Regions from separate parts of the Fodinibacter luteus genome, predicted to be linked through region 1. Evidence: riboswitches for the same ligand, from Rfam matches in the RefSeq annotation. Region 1 holds a riboswitch; the other holds the start of a gene.
The links. Region 1 has a riboswitch for S-adenosylmethionine ahead of ABD899_RS10865 (bifunctional o-acetylhomoserine/o-acetylserine sulfhydrylase). Riboswitches for the same ligand answer to the same signal wherever they lie in the genome.
Positions count from the first base shown of each region.

Region 2: another riboswitch for S-adenosylmethionine. It lies ahead of ABD899_RS05785 (aminotransferase class V-fold PLP-dependent enzyme); the one in region 1 lies ahead of ABD899_RS10865 (bifunctional o-acetylhomoserine/o-acetylserine sulfhydrylase).

Region 1 is NZ_BAABGM010000013.1:250,743-258,274, forward strand. Features, by position in the region: gene hrpA (ATP-dependent RNA helicase HrpA) at 1-2,210, opposite strand, end outside; gene ABD899_RS10855 (hypothetical protein) at 2,305-3,522, opposite strand; gene ABD899_RS10860 (hypothetical protein) at 3,519-3,806, opposite strand; gene ABD899_RS10865 (bifunctional o-acetylhomoserine/o-acetylserine sulfhydrylase) at 3,979-5,367, opposite strand; SAM riboswitch class IV at 5,449-5,562, opposite strand; gene mgrA (L-glyceraldehyde 3-phosphate reductase) at 5,752-6,798, shown strand; gene ABD899_RS10875 (nitroreductase family deazaflavin-dependent oxidoreductase) at 6,811-7,275, shown strand; gene ABD899_RS10880 (hypothetical protein) at 7,372-7,532, opposite strand, start outside.
Region 2 is NZ_BAABGM010000007.1:169,721-177,252, forward strand. Features, by position in the region: gene ABD899_RS05770 (carbohydrate kinase family protein) at 1-226, shown strand, start outside; gene ABD899_RS05775 (DUF4396 domain-containing protein) at 295-789, shown strand; gene leuS (leucine--tRNA ligase) at 1,009-3,918, shown strand; SAM riboswitch class IV at 4,109-4,225, shown strand; gene ABD899_RS05785 (aminotransferase class V-fold PLP-dependent enzyme) at 4,271-5,740, shown strand; gene ABD899_RS05790 (acyl-ACP desaturase) at 5,864-6,799, shown strand; gene ABD899_RS05795 (DegV family protein) at 6,969-7,532, shown strand, end outside.

The DNA.
Region 1 (7,532 bases):
TGGTGGGGCTCCCAGTCCCCCTCGACGAGCGCCGACCGGATGAAGATGTCGCGCGCCGCCTCGGGGTCGATCCGCGCGTACTGGATGGTGCGGTCGGTGACGAGCGGGACCCCGTAGAGCGTGACCCGCTCGGTCGCGACCGCCGCCCCGGCCCGGCGGCTCCACCGCGGCTCGCTCACGGTCCGCGCGACGACGTGGGCGCCGGCATCCTCGGCCCACTCCGGCTCGATCCGGGCGTTGACCCGGGCCCAGAGCCGGGTCGTCTCGACGAGCTCGGCCGCCATCACGAAGTCGGGCTGGCGCCGGAACAGGCCGGACCCCGGGCTGATGCCGAAGCGCGCGCCCCGTGCCCCGACGTACTCGCGCCTGGCCTGGTCGCGGGCCCCGATGTGCGACAGCAGGCCGGAGAGCAGGGCCCGGTGCACGGTGTCCCAGGCCGGTTCGGCGTCGGGGGCCGACGTCGCGACGTCGGGGTCGATGCGGGCGGACCGGCAGGCAGCGCGGAGCTGGGAGTGCAGGTCCTGCCATTCGCGGATCCGCAGGTAGTGGAGGTACTCGTTCTTGCACATGCGTCGGAACGCGCTGTGCGACAACGCCTTCTGCTGGTCCTTGAGGTACCGCCACAGCGTGTGCAGGCTCGCGAAGTCGGAGCGCTCGTCCTTGAAGCGCGCATGCGCCTGGTCGGCCTGGGCCTCCTTGTCGACGGGGCGCTCGCGTGGGTCCTGGATCGACAGCGCCGCGACGATGACGAGCACCTCGCGCGTGCACCCGAGCCGGCCGGCCTCGATGACCATCCGCCCCAACCGGGGGTCGAGCGGCAGCCGGGCGAGGGTGCGGCCGGATGCCGTGAGCCGGCGTCCGCGCCCCCGGTACCGACCGCGTCGGTCGTCACCCGTGGAGAACGCCCCGAGCTCCTCGAGCAGGCGGACGCCGTCCGCGACCTGGCGCGCGTCGGGCGGGTCGACGAAGGGGAAGCGCGCGACGTCGCCGAGGCCGAGGGAGGTCATCTGGAGGATGACCGCGGCGAGCGAGGTCCGCTGGATCTCCGGCTCGGTGAACTCCGGCCGAGCCTGGAGGTCCTCCTCGGAGTAGAGCCGGATGCACACCCCGGGGGCGACCCGGCCGCAGCGGCCGGCCCGCTGGGCGGCGCTGGCCCGGCTCACCGGCTCGATGGGCAGGCGCTGGACCTTGGTGCGCTGGCTGTAGCGCGAGATCCGGGCGGTGCCGGTGTCGACGACGTAGCCGATGCCGGGCACGGTGAGGGAGGTCTCCGCGACGTTCGTCGCGAGGATGATCCGGCGCCCTCGCCCACGGTGGAAGACCCGGTGCTGCTCGGCGGCCGACAGCCGCGCGAAGAGCGGCAGCACCTCGGTGTCGGGGAGGCGGAGCGCGGTGAGGGCCTCGGCGGCATCCCGGATCTCGCGCTCCCCGGAGAAGAAGACGAGGATGTCGGTCGCCTCGGGGCTCGGTGGGTCCTCGGTCCACAGCTCCTCGACGGCCTCGACGACGCCGGTCACCTGGTCCCGCTCCGCGACGACGTGGCGGCCCTCGGGGTGCAGCTCGACGAGGGGGCGGTAGCGCACCTCGACGGGGTAGGTGCGGCCGGACACCTCGATGACCGGCACCTCGCGGACGACCTCGCCGTGCTCGTCGGTCGCGAAGTGCGTCGCGAACCGGACCGGGTCGATCGTGGCCGAGGTGACGAGCACCTTGAGGTCGGGCCGCCGCGGGAGCAGCTGCTTGAGGTAGCCGAGGATGAAGTCGATGTTGAGGCTGCGCTCGTGCGCCTCGTCGATGATGATCGTGTCGTAGCGGCGCAGGTCGCGGTCGCGCTGCATCTCGGCGAGCAGGATGCCGTCGGTCATGACCTTGACCCGCGTCGCGTCGCTGCTGTGGTCGGTGAAGCGCACCTGGTAGCCGACGAGGTCACCGAGCTCGACCTCCATCTCCTCGGCGATGCGCTCGGCGACCGAGCGGGCGGCGATCCGGCGCGGCTGGGTGTGCCCGACCTGGCCGCTCGTCCCGAGCCCGAGCTCGAGGCACATCTTGGGCAGCTGGGTCGTCTTGCCCGAGCCGGTCTCCCCCGCGACGACGACGACCTGGTGGTCGCGGATCGCGGCGAGGATGTCGTCGCGGCGCTCGACGACCGGCAGGTGCTCGGGGTACCTCAGCCGGGCGGGGTCGACCGCGTCGACGGGCTGGGCACGCATGGCGCCAAGGATAGGTCGGCCCGAGCGGTCGCCTCGGGTGGCGGCCCGCCCGCCGCGATGAGGGACCGTGCCGTCGGGACCTCTGCGTCAGCGGTCAGGGGCGGGTCGCGCCAGGCCGCGCGTCGCGAGCGTCACGGGCCTTGGACGCGCCCGTGGCCGTCACCTCGAGGGTGGCCCCGGCGACGTACATCCGCTGTGCCTGCGGCCCGTTCGCGGTGGCGAGGCGCCAGTCGTCGAGGAAGGCACGGTCGGCCTGGCTGCGTGCCGCCGTGCGGGCCCGGGCCGCCGAGGTCCCGGCCGCGCGCCGCACCCGCTGCGCCGCCTCGGCCGGGGTGAGGCGCCACAGCGGCTCGCGCGCCGCCCGGGGCGTCGGCCCGCCGGTGAGGGCGCTCGGGGTCCCTCGCGCCGGAGGCACGTCGAAGCGGGCGCGGACCTCGTCGCGCCGGGCGCGGACCTCCCGTGCGGTCCCGATCGCGAGGCGCTGCGCTGCCGTGAGCCGCCGGGTCACGGTCGCGCCGGTCGCGGTGCGCCGCGCCCCGGCGGTGGCACCCGACCGCAGGACGCCACCGAGGACCCCGGTCGCGGCGAGTCCCGCGCCCGCGGAGAGGTCCGACCAGGAGCCCTCGCCATAGGCGACGAGCAGCGTGGTGTCGGCTGCCACCGCCGCCGCATCGGCCACGGCGGCGACCGGACGCAGCTCGGGCACGGCCACGCCCACCGCGCCGAGGGTCGCGACGTCGTGGGCCGCGCGGCTCGCCCCGGCGACGACGCGGTACGCGAGGGAGTCGGCGACATCGTCGACCGCGAGCGCCCGCAGCGCGAGGGCGCACCGGCGGTCAGCCTCCCGGAAGCCCTCGGCCGCCGCGGCGTGCCGAGCGCGGGCGGCGGCCTGCTGCTCGACCTGCTCGCGCTGGAGGTGGCGCACGACGAGGACGTCCGGCGAGTCCTCCGACGAGCCCGCGCACACGAGCGCGTACGCGCGGTCCTCGAGCGCCGCGTACGCGTGCTGCGCGTCGTCGTCGTCGCGCACCGCCGTCGAGACGACGGCCTGGGCCTGCTCCATGGCCGCGGCGAGCGCACGCAGCGGGGATGCCGCGCCGCCGAGGCGCGCGGACACGGCATCCAGCACCGGGGGCAGCTCGCGCAGCCGGGCCCCGAAGGCCTCGCCGGCCGGACCGTCCCACGTGGCACCGTCGCGCAACCGGCCGAGCACGGCAGCGAGCGCCGAGAGCCTTCCGCCGGTCGTCGCGAGCCGGTCGGCGAGGAGCCGGACGGCCCCGGGGTCACCCGGGAGCGGGGGAAGTCGGGTCACCACGACCCACCGCCGAGCGACCGGGACACCCCGGCGTCGGTGTCGACGTAGAGCGCCCCCGCACCGACGGCGGCCTCGCCGAGGTCGCACAGCGCCGACCCCAGCGCCAGCCGGACCCGCCGCCACCCGCCGAGCAGCTCCTCGACCGCGGGCCCCGTGTCGCCGGGGCCGAGGGCCCAGCGATCCGCCGCCGGGTCGCCCATGAGCAGGAGGTCGGCACCCGTCTCCGCGAGGGCAACCCCCAGCTCGGCCACCTCCGTGGCGTCGACCCGGACCGTCGTCATGCCTCCCACGCTAGAAGCACCCGCCGACCGCCTCGCCGAGTTGTCCACAGGCCATGGTCACCGGCGAGCCCGCGACACCCTGAGCGCCCGGCATCCGGTCTCGTCCGTGCCGACGAGGCGGTCCCGGGGGCGCGAGGACGTCGGTCCCCGCACCCCCGGGACAACCGCGGCCTCAGCCGACCGTGGCCCCGGCCAGGTCGGCCGGCTGCTCGGCCCCGAGGTCGCCGCCGGCGGCTGCCGGGCCATCCTGCGCTGCGGCGAAGCCCGCGTCGAGGTCGGCGAGGATGTCCTGGATCGACTCGAGGCCGACCGCGAGCCGCACGAGGCCCGGCGTGACACCGGCCGCGAACCGGTCCTCGTCGCCGCCCTGGCTGTGCGTCGTGGATGCCGGGTGGATGGCGAGCGAGCGCACGTCGCCGATGTTCGCGACGTGGCTGTGCAGGCTGAGGCCCTCGACGAAGCGCTGACCCGCCTCGAGCCCGCCCGCGATCTCGAACGCGAGCACCGCGCCGGCGCCCTTCGGGGCGTACCGGTCGGCGAGCGCCTTGCTCGGGCTCGAGTCGAGGGAGGCCCAGCGCACCGACTCGACCTGCGGGTGCGCCTCGAGGTACTCCGCGACCTTCCGGGCGTTCTCGACGTGCCGCTCGACGCGCAGGCTGAGCGTCTCGACGCCCTGGGCGATGAGGAACGCGTTGAACGGCGAGATGGCCGCGCCGATGTCGCGCAGCAGCTGCACGCGTGCCTTGAGGATGTACGCGAGGTTGGCGCCGAGGGCGCCGCCGACGCCGAGGTCACGGGCGAAGACGAGCCCGTGGTAGCTCTCCTCCGGGGTGTTGTAGTTGGGGAACCGCTCGGGGTCGCGACCGAAGTCGAAGGTGCCGCCGTCGACGATGACGCCGGCGATCGACGTGCCGTGCCCCCCGAGGTACTTCGTCGCCGAGTGGATGACGACGTCGGCGCCGTGCTCGAGCGGGCGGATGAGGTAGGGCGTCGCGATCGTGTTGTCGACGACGAGCGGCACCCCGACCTCGTGGGCCACGCCCGCGACCCCGGCGATGTCGAGCACGATGGCCTTGGGGTTGGCGATCGTCTCGGCGAAGAACGCCTTGGTGTTCGGCCGCACGGCGGCGCGCCACTCGTCGAGGTCGTCCTGGTCCTCGACGAAGGTGACGTCGACGCCGAGCTTGCGGAAGGTGTACTTGAGCAGGTTGACGGTGCCGCCGTAGAGCGCGGCGCTCGAGACGACGTGGTCTCCGGCCTCGGCGACGTTCAGCAGCCCGATCGTCGTCGCGGCCTGCCCCGACGCGACGAGGAGCGCGCCGACGCCGCCCTCGAGGGCCGCGATCCGCTGCTCCACGGCATCCTGGGTGGGGTTCATGATCCGGGTGTAGATGTTCCCGAACTCCCTGAGCGCGAACAGGTTCGCCGCGTGGGCGGTGTCGTTGAAGACGTAGGACGTCGTCTGGTAGATGGGTAGGGCCCGGGCGCCGGTGGCGCTGTCGGGCACCTGGCCGGCGTGGATCTGGGCGGTCTCGAAGCCCCACTGCGAGGGGTCGGTCATGGCAGGTCTCCCTGGGTCGGGTGCGCCGGGGCGACCGCCCGGCGCACGACGTACGTGGCACTGCGGGACCACCGTGAGCAGGGCCCGCGCTTGCGCGCGGCGGGTGCCGCACGCCAGGTCCTCACCCGGGGCACCCCACCGCGGTTGGAGGGTTGCCGGCCAGCGAGCCGGGGCTTGGCGCTGGCGCTCATGACCTGAGCCGAATATACGTCCCCGGCGGATGCCGGTCACCCCGGCTCCCCGTTCGTCTCACCTCCCGGTCCCCCCACCTGCCGACTCCGTGCGACTTGTGTGCGGTTCTGACAGCTCATCCACCGGAGAACCGCGGGCAACTCGCACGAGGTCGGAGGGTGGGGGCCGGACGGGGCGGGGCAGGATGGGGGCATGACCTTCCACGCTGACGAGTACCAGGCCGCCCCCGCACGCTACGAGGCCGGGATGCCGTACCGCCGGGTCGGGCGCTCGGGTCTGGACCTGCCCGCCGTCTCCCTGGGCCTGTGGCACAACTTCGGCGACGACGTCCCCCTCGAGCGCCAGCAGGCGACGCTGCGCCGGGCGTTCGACCGCGGGGTGACCCACTTCGACCTCGCGAACAACTACGGCCCGCCCTACGGCTCGGCCGAGCGCAACTTCGGCACGATCTTCGCTCGGGACTTCCGCCCCTACCGCGACGAGCTCGTCATCAGCTCCAAGGCGGGGTACGACATGTGGCCGGGGCCCTACGGTCAGGGTGGCGGGTCGCGCAAGTACGTCGTCGCCTCGTGCGACCAGTCCCTCCAGCGGATGGGCCTGGACTACGTCGACATCTTCTACAGCCACCGGTTCGACGAGACGACCCCGCTCGAGGAGACGATGGGTGCGCTCGACTCGCTCGTGCGCGCCGGCAAGGCGCTCTACGTCGGCATCTCGTCGTACTCCGGCGAGCGCACGCGCGAGGCCGTCGAGATCCTGCGCGCGATGGGCACCCCCCTGCTCATCCACCAGCCGTCGTACTCGATGCTCAACCGCTGGGTCGAGGAGGACCTGCTCGACGTGCTCGGGGTCGAGGGCGTCGGGTGCATCGCGTTCTCCCCCCTCGCCCAGGGCATGCTGACGAACAAGTACCTCAAGGGGATCCCCGAGGGGTCGCGTGCCGCGCAGGGGAAGTCGCTCGACCCTGAGCTGCTCACCGACGAGGCGCTGAGGCACGTGCGGGCGCTCGACCGGATGGCGCGGGCCCGCGGCCAGTCGCTCGCGCAGATGGCCCTCGCCTGGGCGCTGCGCGACCCCAGGGTGACGTCGGTGCTCATCGGCGCCTCGTCGGTCGAGCAGCTCGACAACAGCCTCGACGCGGTGGGCCACCTCGAGTTCACCGCCGAGGAGCTCGCGAAGATCGACAAGCACGCGGTCGACGCCGGCATCAACCTGTGGAAGACCTCGAGCGACAAGTGAGTTGACCTCGCCATGAGCGACGACCGCGAGACCACGGAGTACCTCCCGAGCCCGACCGAGTGGGTCCGCCGCCAGGTGGAGACCATCGAGGCGACCGGTGACACCCGCTCGGTGCACATCATGAACCGCCCGGTCGTCATGCTGACGATGCGCGGTGCACGCACCGGCGCGGTGCGCAAGGTGCCGTTGATGCGCGTCGAGCACGACGGCGTCTACGCGGCGGTGGCGAGCAAGGGTGGCGCACCGCAGCACCCCCAGTGGTACGCGAACCTGCGGGCGAACCCGCAGGTCACCGTGCAGGACGGGACGCGGTCGTGGTCGGCGGTCGCCCGCGAGCTGACCGGCGACGAGCGGGCGGCCTGGTGGGAGCGGTGCGTCGCGGCGTACCCGCCCTACGCGCAGTACCAGACCAGGACGGACCGGCTCATCCCGGTGCTGCTCCTCGAGCCGGTCGACCCGGCTCCCATCGAGAGCTGACCTCCGGCCACGACGACCACCTCGCCGTGAGGGCGGACGTGGCGGCTCCGGCAGCCACGGCCGCACTCGTCGCGCGGGGAGCAGCGCGGATGCCGGTCAGCCGGCGGGGGTTCCCGCCGGCGGGTTCGCCGGGTCCCCCGGCCCGGCGCCGAGGCCGTTTCCCGCGGTGGCCGGCGGCACGGCATCCACCTCGAGCTCGGCCGCCGAGCGCTCGACCCGGCGGAACCACCACAGGCCGAGCACGGGGAGCACGAGCG
Region 2 (7,532 bases), on a different contig from region 1:
CCGGGTCCCGCGGGACGCGGTGCGCAGCACGACCGGCGCGGGAGACGCCTTCGCCGCGGGGGTGCTCCACGGCATCCACGAGGAGTGGCCCGTCGAGCGCAGCCTGGCGCTCGGGGTGGCCTCGGCCGCCGCCTGCCTGACCAGCCCGACGACGTCCGACGGGGTGGGGCCGGCCGCCGAGGTGCTCGCCTCGGCGACGACGTGGGGACACCGCCCGACGGAGTGAGCGCTCAGCCGGCGTGGCGAAGTGGAATATACCCCAGGGGGGTATCTGTTTGACTCTCCATGGACACCATGGGAACGCACCAGCACGAGCACCAGCACCAGCACCACGCCGCAGCCACCCCGTCCCGCCGGGCCTCGTGGTCCCAGGCCGCCACCGCGACGCTGCACTGCCTCATCGGCTGCGCCATCGGCGAGGTCCTCGGGCTCGTCATCGGCACGGCCCTCGGCCTGTCGACCGTCGCGACGATCGCCCTGGCGGTCGGTCTCGCCTTCGTCTTCGGCTACGCCTTCACCCTCGTGCCCGTGCTGCGGGCCGGTCTGGCCCTCAAGGCCGCGCTCGCCGTGACGCTGGCCGCGGACACCGTCTCGATCACCGTCATGGAGGTCGTCGACAACTCCGTCATGCTCGTCGTCCCGGGCGCCATGGAGGCGGGCCTGTCCTCGACGCTGTTCTGGGGCGCGCTCGCGTTCTCGCTCGCGGTCGCCTTCGTCGTCACCGTGCCGGTGAACCGTTGGCTCATCGCGCGCGGCCGGGGCCACGCCGTCGTCCACGGACTCCACTGACCGCCCGGCAGCGCTCGCGTCCGCTGCGATACTCTGTGGGGCGTGACGAGGTTCGAGCTGCTTCCCTAGCCGCGCCGGCCAGACGGCCCGCGCGGCGACCCCTCCTGCGAGAGGGGTTTTTTCATGGGTCGGCGCTCAGCGCTCCGGCGCCTCGGCGCTCCGGCGCTCCGGTCCGAGCACCCCGAGCACCCCGAACCGCACCGAGACGACGAGGACGAGATGAGCGAGACCCCGCACCGCTACACCGCCGAGCTGGCCGGTCAGATCGAGGTCGCCTGGCAGGACCGCTGGGCCGAGCGCGGCACGTACCACGCGCCGAACCCCGCCGGTCCGTGGGCCGACCCGCAGGGCGTCGCCGCGCACCCCGGGGGCCACCTCCTCGTCCTCGACATGTTCCCCTACCCGAGCGGCGCGGGGCTGCACGTCGGGCACCCGCTCGGCTACATCGCCACCGACGTCTTCGCGCGCTTCAACCGGATGCTCGGCAAGAACGTCCTGCACTGCCTCGGCTACGACGCGTTCGGCCTGCCGGCGGAGCAGTTCGCCGTGCAGACCGGCCAGCACCCCCGCACGACGACGGAGGACAACATCACGATCATGGCGCGCCAGCTGCGCCGCCTCGGCCTCGGCCACGACGACCGCCGCGCCGTCCAGACGATCGACCCGGACTACTACCGCTGGACCCAGTGGATCTTCCTGCAGATCCACGGTGCGTGGTACGACCCGCAGGCGGTCCGGCCCGACGGCGGGCTCGGCCGCGCGCGCCCGATCGCCGACCTCGAGGAGGAGTTCCGCTCGGGCGCCCGGCCCCTGCCCGCCGACGACGGCCGAGGCTGGGACGACCTGTCCGACGTCGAGCGCGCCGGCATCCTCGACTCCTACCGCCTCGCGTACACGAGCGAGGCACCTGTCAACTGGTGCCCGGGCCTGGGCACCGTGCTCTCCAACGAGGAGGTCACGAACGAGGGGCGGTCCGAGCGCGGCAACTTCCCCGTCTTCAAGCGCAACCTGCGCCAGTGGATGATGCGGATCACCTCGTACGCCGACCGGCTCGCCGACGACCTCGACCGGGTCGACTGGCCCGAGAAGGTCAAGCTGATGCAGCGCAACTGGATCGGGCGCAGCCACGGTGCGCGGGTCACCTTCCCCGTCGAGGGGGAGGGGCAGGGGATCGATGTCTTCACGACCCGCCCGGACACGCTGTTCGGCGCGACCTTCATGGTGCTCGCCCCCGAGCACCCGCTCGTCGACGAGCTCGTCCCCGGCGACGCGTGGCCGGAGGGCACGAAGGGGGCCTGGACCGGCGGCGCCGCGACCCCGGCGCAGGCCGTCGCCGAGTACCGGCGGGCCGCCTCGCGCAAGAGCGACGTCGAGCGGCAGAGCGAGGGCAAGGACAAGACCGGCGTGTTCACCGGGGGCTGGGCGACGAACCCGGTCACCGGCACGCGCATCCCGGTCTTCGTCGCCGACTACGTCCTCATGGGCTACGGCACCGGTGCGATCATGGCCGTGCCCGGCCAGGACGAGCGCGACTGGGACTTCGCCAGGGCCTTCGACCTGCCGATCGTCCGCACCGTGCAGCCGACGCCCGGCCACGACGAGGACACCGCGTTCACCGGCGAGGGGCCGGCGATCAACTCGAGCAACGACGAGCTGAGCCTCGACGGGCTCGGCGTCGCCGACGCGAAGGAACGGATCACGGCATACCTCGTCGACAAGGGGCTCGGCGAGGCGACGATCACGTACAAGCTGCGCGACTGGCTGTTCAGCCGCCAGCGCTACTGGGGCGAGCCGTTCCCGGTCGTCTTCGACGAGGACGGGGTCGCCCATGCCGTCCCCGACGCCATGCTGCCCGTCGAGCTGCCGGACGTCCCCGACTACAGCCCGCGCACCTACGACCCCGAGGACGCGAGCAGCGAGCCCGAGCCGCCGCTGTCGCGGGTCCAGGAGTGGGTCGACGTCGAGCTCGACCTCGGCGACGGTCGCGGCACCCGCCGGTTCCGCCGCGAGACGAACACGATGCCGAACTGGGCCGGGTCGTGCTGGTACTACCTGCGCTACCTCGACCCGGCCAACGACGCCGTGCTCGTCGACCCCGAGAACGAGGCCTACTGGATGGGCCCGCGCGAGGAGCCCGTGGCGGGCGCCGCCCCCGGCACCCGGGACCCCGGCGGGGTGGACCTCTACGTCGGCGGCGTCGAGCACGCCGTGCTCCACCTGCTCTACGCGCGCTTCTGGCACAAGGTGCTGCACGACCTCGGCCACCTGAGCAGCGACGAGCCGTTCCGGACGTACTTCAGCCAGGGCTACATCCAGGCGCCGGCGTTCACCGACAGCCGGGGTCAGTACGTCGAGGCCCGTGAGGTCGAGGAGGGCGTGGGCGCCGACGGCCACCCGGTCTTCACCTGGCACGGGGAGCCGGTGACGCGCGAGTTCGGCAAGATCGGCAAGTCGCTGAAGAACATGGTCAGCCCCGACGAGATGTACGCGGCGTTCGGTGCCGACACCTTCCGGCTCTACGAGATGGGGCTCGGGCCGCTCGAGCAGAGCAAGCCCTGGGACACCCGCGCCGTGGTCGGTTCGCAGCGCTTCCTCCAGCGGTTGTGGCGCAACGTGGTCGACGAGGAGAGCGGTGAGGTCGTCGTCGTCGACGCGCCGCTCGACGACGTGACGACCCGGGTGCTCCACCGCACGATCGACGCGGTGCGCACCGACTACGCGGGGCTCGGGTTCAACACCGCCATCGCCCGGCTCACCGAGCTCAACAACGCCCTCACCAAGCTCGAGGGTGGTGTCCCGCGCGCGGCCGCCGAGCAGATCGTGCTCATGGTCGCGCCCCTCGCACCGCACATCGCCGAGGAGCTGTGGTCCCGGCTCGGGCACACCGAGTCGCTCGTCCACGAGGCGTTCCCGGTCGCCGACCCCGCCCTGCTCGTCGACGACACGGTGACGTGCGTCGTCCAGGTGCGCGGCAAGGTCCGCGACCGGCTCGAGGTGCCCTCGGACATCACCGAGGACGCCCTGCGCGAGCTCGCCCTCGCGAGCGAGAAGGTCCGCGCGGCGGTGCCGGACGGCATCCGCACGGTCATCGTCCGCGCGCCCAAGCTCGTCAACGTCGTCCCGGCCTGACGGGGTACCTCGGGAGACTTGCTTGCCCGCGTGGAGGAATTCCTTTCGCGGTGCAAGGATCTCTGGAGGGGTGTTCGGGGTCGCCCGGTTTCCCGGCCGATCTGCGGCGCGGCGGCCCGGCGACCGCACGTCTCGGGTCATGGACCGGGGATGCCGTGCCGCGGGTCGCGCTCCTACGCTTGCTCCCGTAGGTCATGAGTGCCAGTGACAAGCCCCGGCTCGCTGGCCAGCAACCCTCCTTCCGCGGTGGGGTGCTCCGGGTGACGACCTGGTCGGCGACCCCACTGGTCGTCGGCAAGCGCGGGATCCCGGGATCGCCCCCGAGGTCCTCCAGCCCCGGGAGACCCCTACCGTGTCGATCGCCAGCAGCACGCCCCCCTCGTTCCACCGCCGTCCCCGGCTGCGGGCCGTCCCCGACGACGCGCTCCCGGCCACCACCCGCCCGGCCGGGTCGTCCACGGATGCCGGTGCCACGGCATCCGCTGGTCGTCACCACGGCGCCGGGAGCCGCGACCTGCCGTCGGTCGTGCGCCCCGACCTCGTGCCGACCCTGTCCGGTGACTGGGTCGACTACGCCAACCTCGACCACGCCGCGTCGACCCCGGCCCTCGAGCGGGTCGCCCGCGCCGTCGGCACCGCGACGCGCACCTACTCCAGCGTGCACCGCGGCACCGGCTGGCTGTCGCGGGTGACGAGCGCCCACTACGAGGCGGCCCGCGACGAGGTGGCCCGCTTCGTCGGCGCGCGCGAGGACGACGTCGTCGTGTTCACCCGCGGCACGACCGACTCGGTCAACCTGCTCGCCCGGGCACTGCCGCGGGACACCACCGTCATCGTCTTCGCGTCCGAGCACCACGCGACCCTCCTGCCGTGGCGCCACCGGGACACGGTGCGCCTCCCCGTCCCGGGCAGCACCCGCGACGCCGAGCTGCTCCTGGACGCCGCGCTGCGCGAGCTGCCGCCCGGCACCGCGCGCCGCCCGCACCACGCCCTCGTCGTGCTCACCGCCGCGAGCAACGTCACCGGGGAGCTGTGGCCGGTCGAGCGGCTGGCCGCGATCGCGCGCCGCCACGGAGCCCGCGTGCTGCTCGACGCGGCGCAGTCCGCGGCCCACCGCCCCATCGACGTCGACGCGCTCGGGGTCGACTGGGTCGCCTTCTCCGGGCACAAGGTGCACGCCCCGTTCGGCACCGGCGTGCTCGCCGGGCGCCGGGACTGGCTCGATGCCGCGCCGCCCTACCTCGCCGGCGGGGGAGCCACGGTCCAGGTCACCGAGCGCACGACGCGGTGGACGACCGGTGCGGCCCGGCACGAGGCCGGCAGCCCGAACGTGCTCGGCGCGGTCGCCCTCGCCGCCGCGTGCGCGACGATCCGCGAGCACCGTGCCGCCATCGAGCAGCACGAGTCCCGGCTCACGGGGCGCCTCCTCGACGGGCTGCGTGCGATCGACGGGGTGAGCACCTACTCGCTCTTCGGCGACGACACCGAGCGCGGCCCGGTGGTCACGTTCACCGTCGACGGACTCGACAGCCACCTCGTCGCCGCGTCGCTGTCGGCCGAGCACGGCATCGGGGTGCGCGCCGGCAAGTTCTGCGCGCACATCCTCGTCGACACCCTCCTCGGCGAGGGCTCGGACGAGCACGACACCGCGGTGCGGGTCAGCGCCGGCCTCGCGACGACCGACGAGCACGTCGACCGACTGCTCGCCGCCGTCGCGGTGCTCGCCGACGAGGGGCCGGGCACCGTGTACGAGCACACGCCCGAGCACGGCTGGGTCCCCGTCGACGACCCGCGGGAGGCGGGCGCACCGCTGCCCTGGTGAGCGCGCGGCGAGCGAACGGCATCCGGGAAAGTCCGCGCGGACGGGTGGTCCCGGGGCGCGCGAGGGTGCAGGCTGAGGTCCCGAGGACATGACCGCCGTCACGTCCCCCACCGAGGAGGACCCATGGCCGATCTCGACACCACCGCGCTGCTCGGCGCCCTCGAGCCGGTCGCCGAGGAGAATCTCGACCGGCACCTCAAGGCCGCGCAGGACTGGATGCCGCACGAGTACGTGCCGTGGTCGCTCGGCCGGGACTTCAAGGAGCTCGGCGGCGAGCCCTGGTCGGTCGAGCAGTCCCAGCTCAGCCCGATCGCCCGCACCGCCCTCGAGGTCAACCTGCTCACCGAGGACAACCTGCCGAGCTACCACCGCGAGATCGAGCGGGCCTTCGGCCGCGACAGCGCGTGGGGCGAGTGGGTCAACCGGTGGACGGCCGAGGAGGGCCGGCACGCGTTCTGCATCCGCGACTACCTCCTCGTGACCCGCGGGGTCGACCCCGACGAGCTCGAGCAGGCGCGGATGGACACGATGCAGACCGGCTACGACTCGGGCGACAAGCCGCTGCTCAACGTCTGCGCGTACGTGTCGTTCCAGGAGCTCGCGACCCGGGTCTCGCACCGCAACACCGGGCGGTACACCGACGAGCCGATCGCCGAGAAGATGCTGACCCGCGTCGCCAAGGACGAGAACCTCCACATGATCTTCTACCGCAACATCGTCCAGGCGGCGCTCGAGCTCACGCCGAGCCAGACGATGCGGGCGATCACCGACGAGGTCGTCGACTTCCAGATGCCGGGCGCGATCATCCCCGGGTTCGGGCGCAAGGCCGTGCAGATGGCGATGGCCGGGATCTACGACCTGCGCATCCACCACGACGACATCGTCCAGCCGCTCCTGCGGCAGTGGGGGGTGTGGGAGCTCGAGGGGCTCGACGCCGAGGGGGAGGCCGCGCGCGACCGGCTCTCCGACGCCGTCGGGGCGCTCGACGCCGAGGCGACCCGGTTCGTCGAGAAGCGCGAGGAGCGGGCCGCGAAGCTCGCGGCTCGCCAGAACGCCTGAGGCCGCAGGCAAGCCGGCGGTGGCCGTGAGCCGGCGGTGGCCGTGAGCCGGCGGTGGCCGTGAGCCGCCGGACGGGCGTGAGCCGCGTGGCCGGCGTGAGCCGCGTGACGGGCGTGAGCCGGCGGAGCGCGCGAGCTCGGCGGGCCGGCCGGACCACTAGCCTGCTCGGGTGAGCACCGCCCTCGTCACCGACTCCACGGCGTACCTGCCGGCCGACCTCCTCGCCGGCCTCGACGTGCGGGTCGTCCCGCTGCACGTCGTCGTCGGTGGCCGCGAGCACGCCGAGGGCGTCGACATCGACGCCGCCGGGGTCGCCGCGGCGCTGCGCTCGTTCATCCCGGTGTCGACGTCGCGGCCCGCGCCCGCGGCGTTCCTGTCCGCCTACGAGGCGGCCGCGGCGGGAGGTGCGGATGCCGTCGTGTCGGTCCACATCTCGGCCGAGATGTCGAGCACCATCGGGGGGGCCGAGCTCGCCGCGGCGCAGTCACCGCTGCCGGTCACCGTCGTCGACTCCCGGGCCCTCGGGATGGCGATGGGGTACGCCGTGCTCGCGGGCGCACGGCTGGCCGCCGGGGGCGCGACGGCCCGTGAGGTCGCGGAGGCCGTGCGTGCGACGTGCGCCGGAGCGACCGTCGTCTTCTACGTCGACACCCTGGAGTACCTGCGTCGCGGTGGGCGGATCGGCAAGGCGGGGGCGCTCGTCGGCTCGGCCCTGTCGATCAAGCCGATCCTC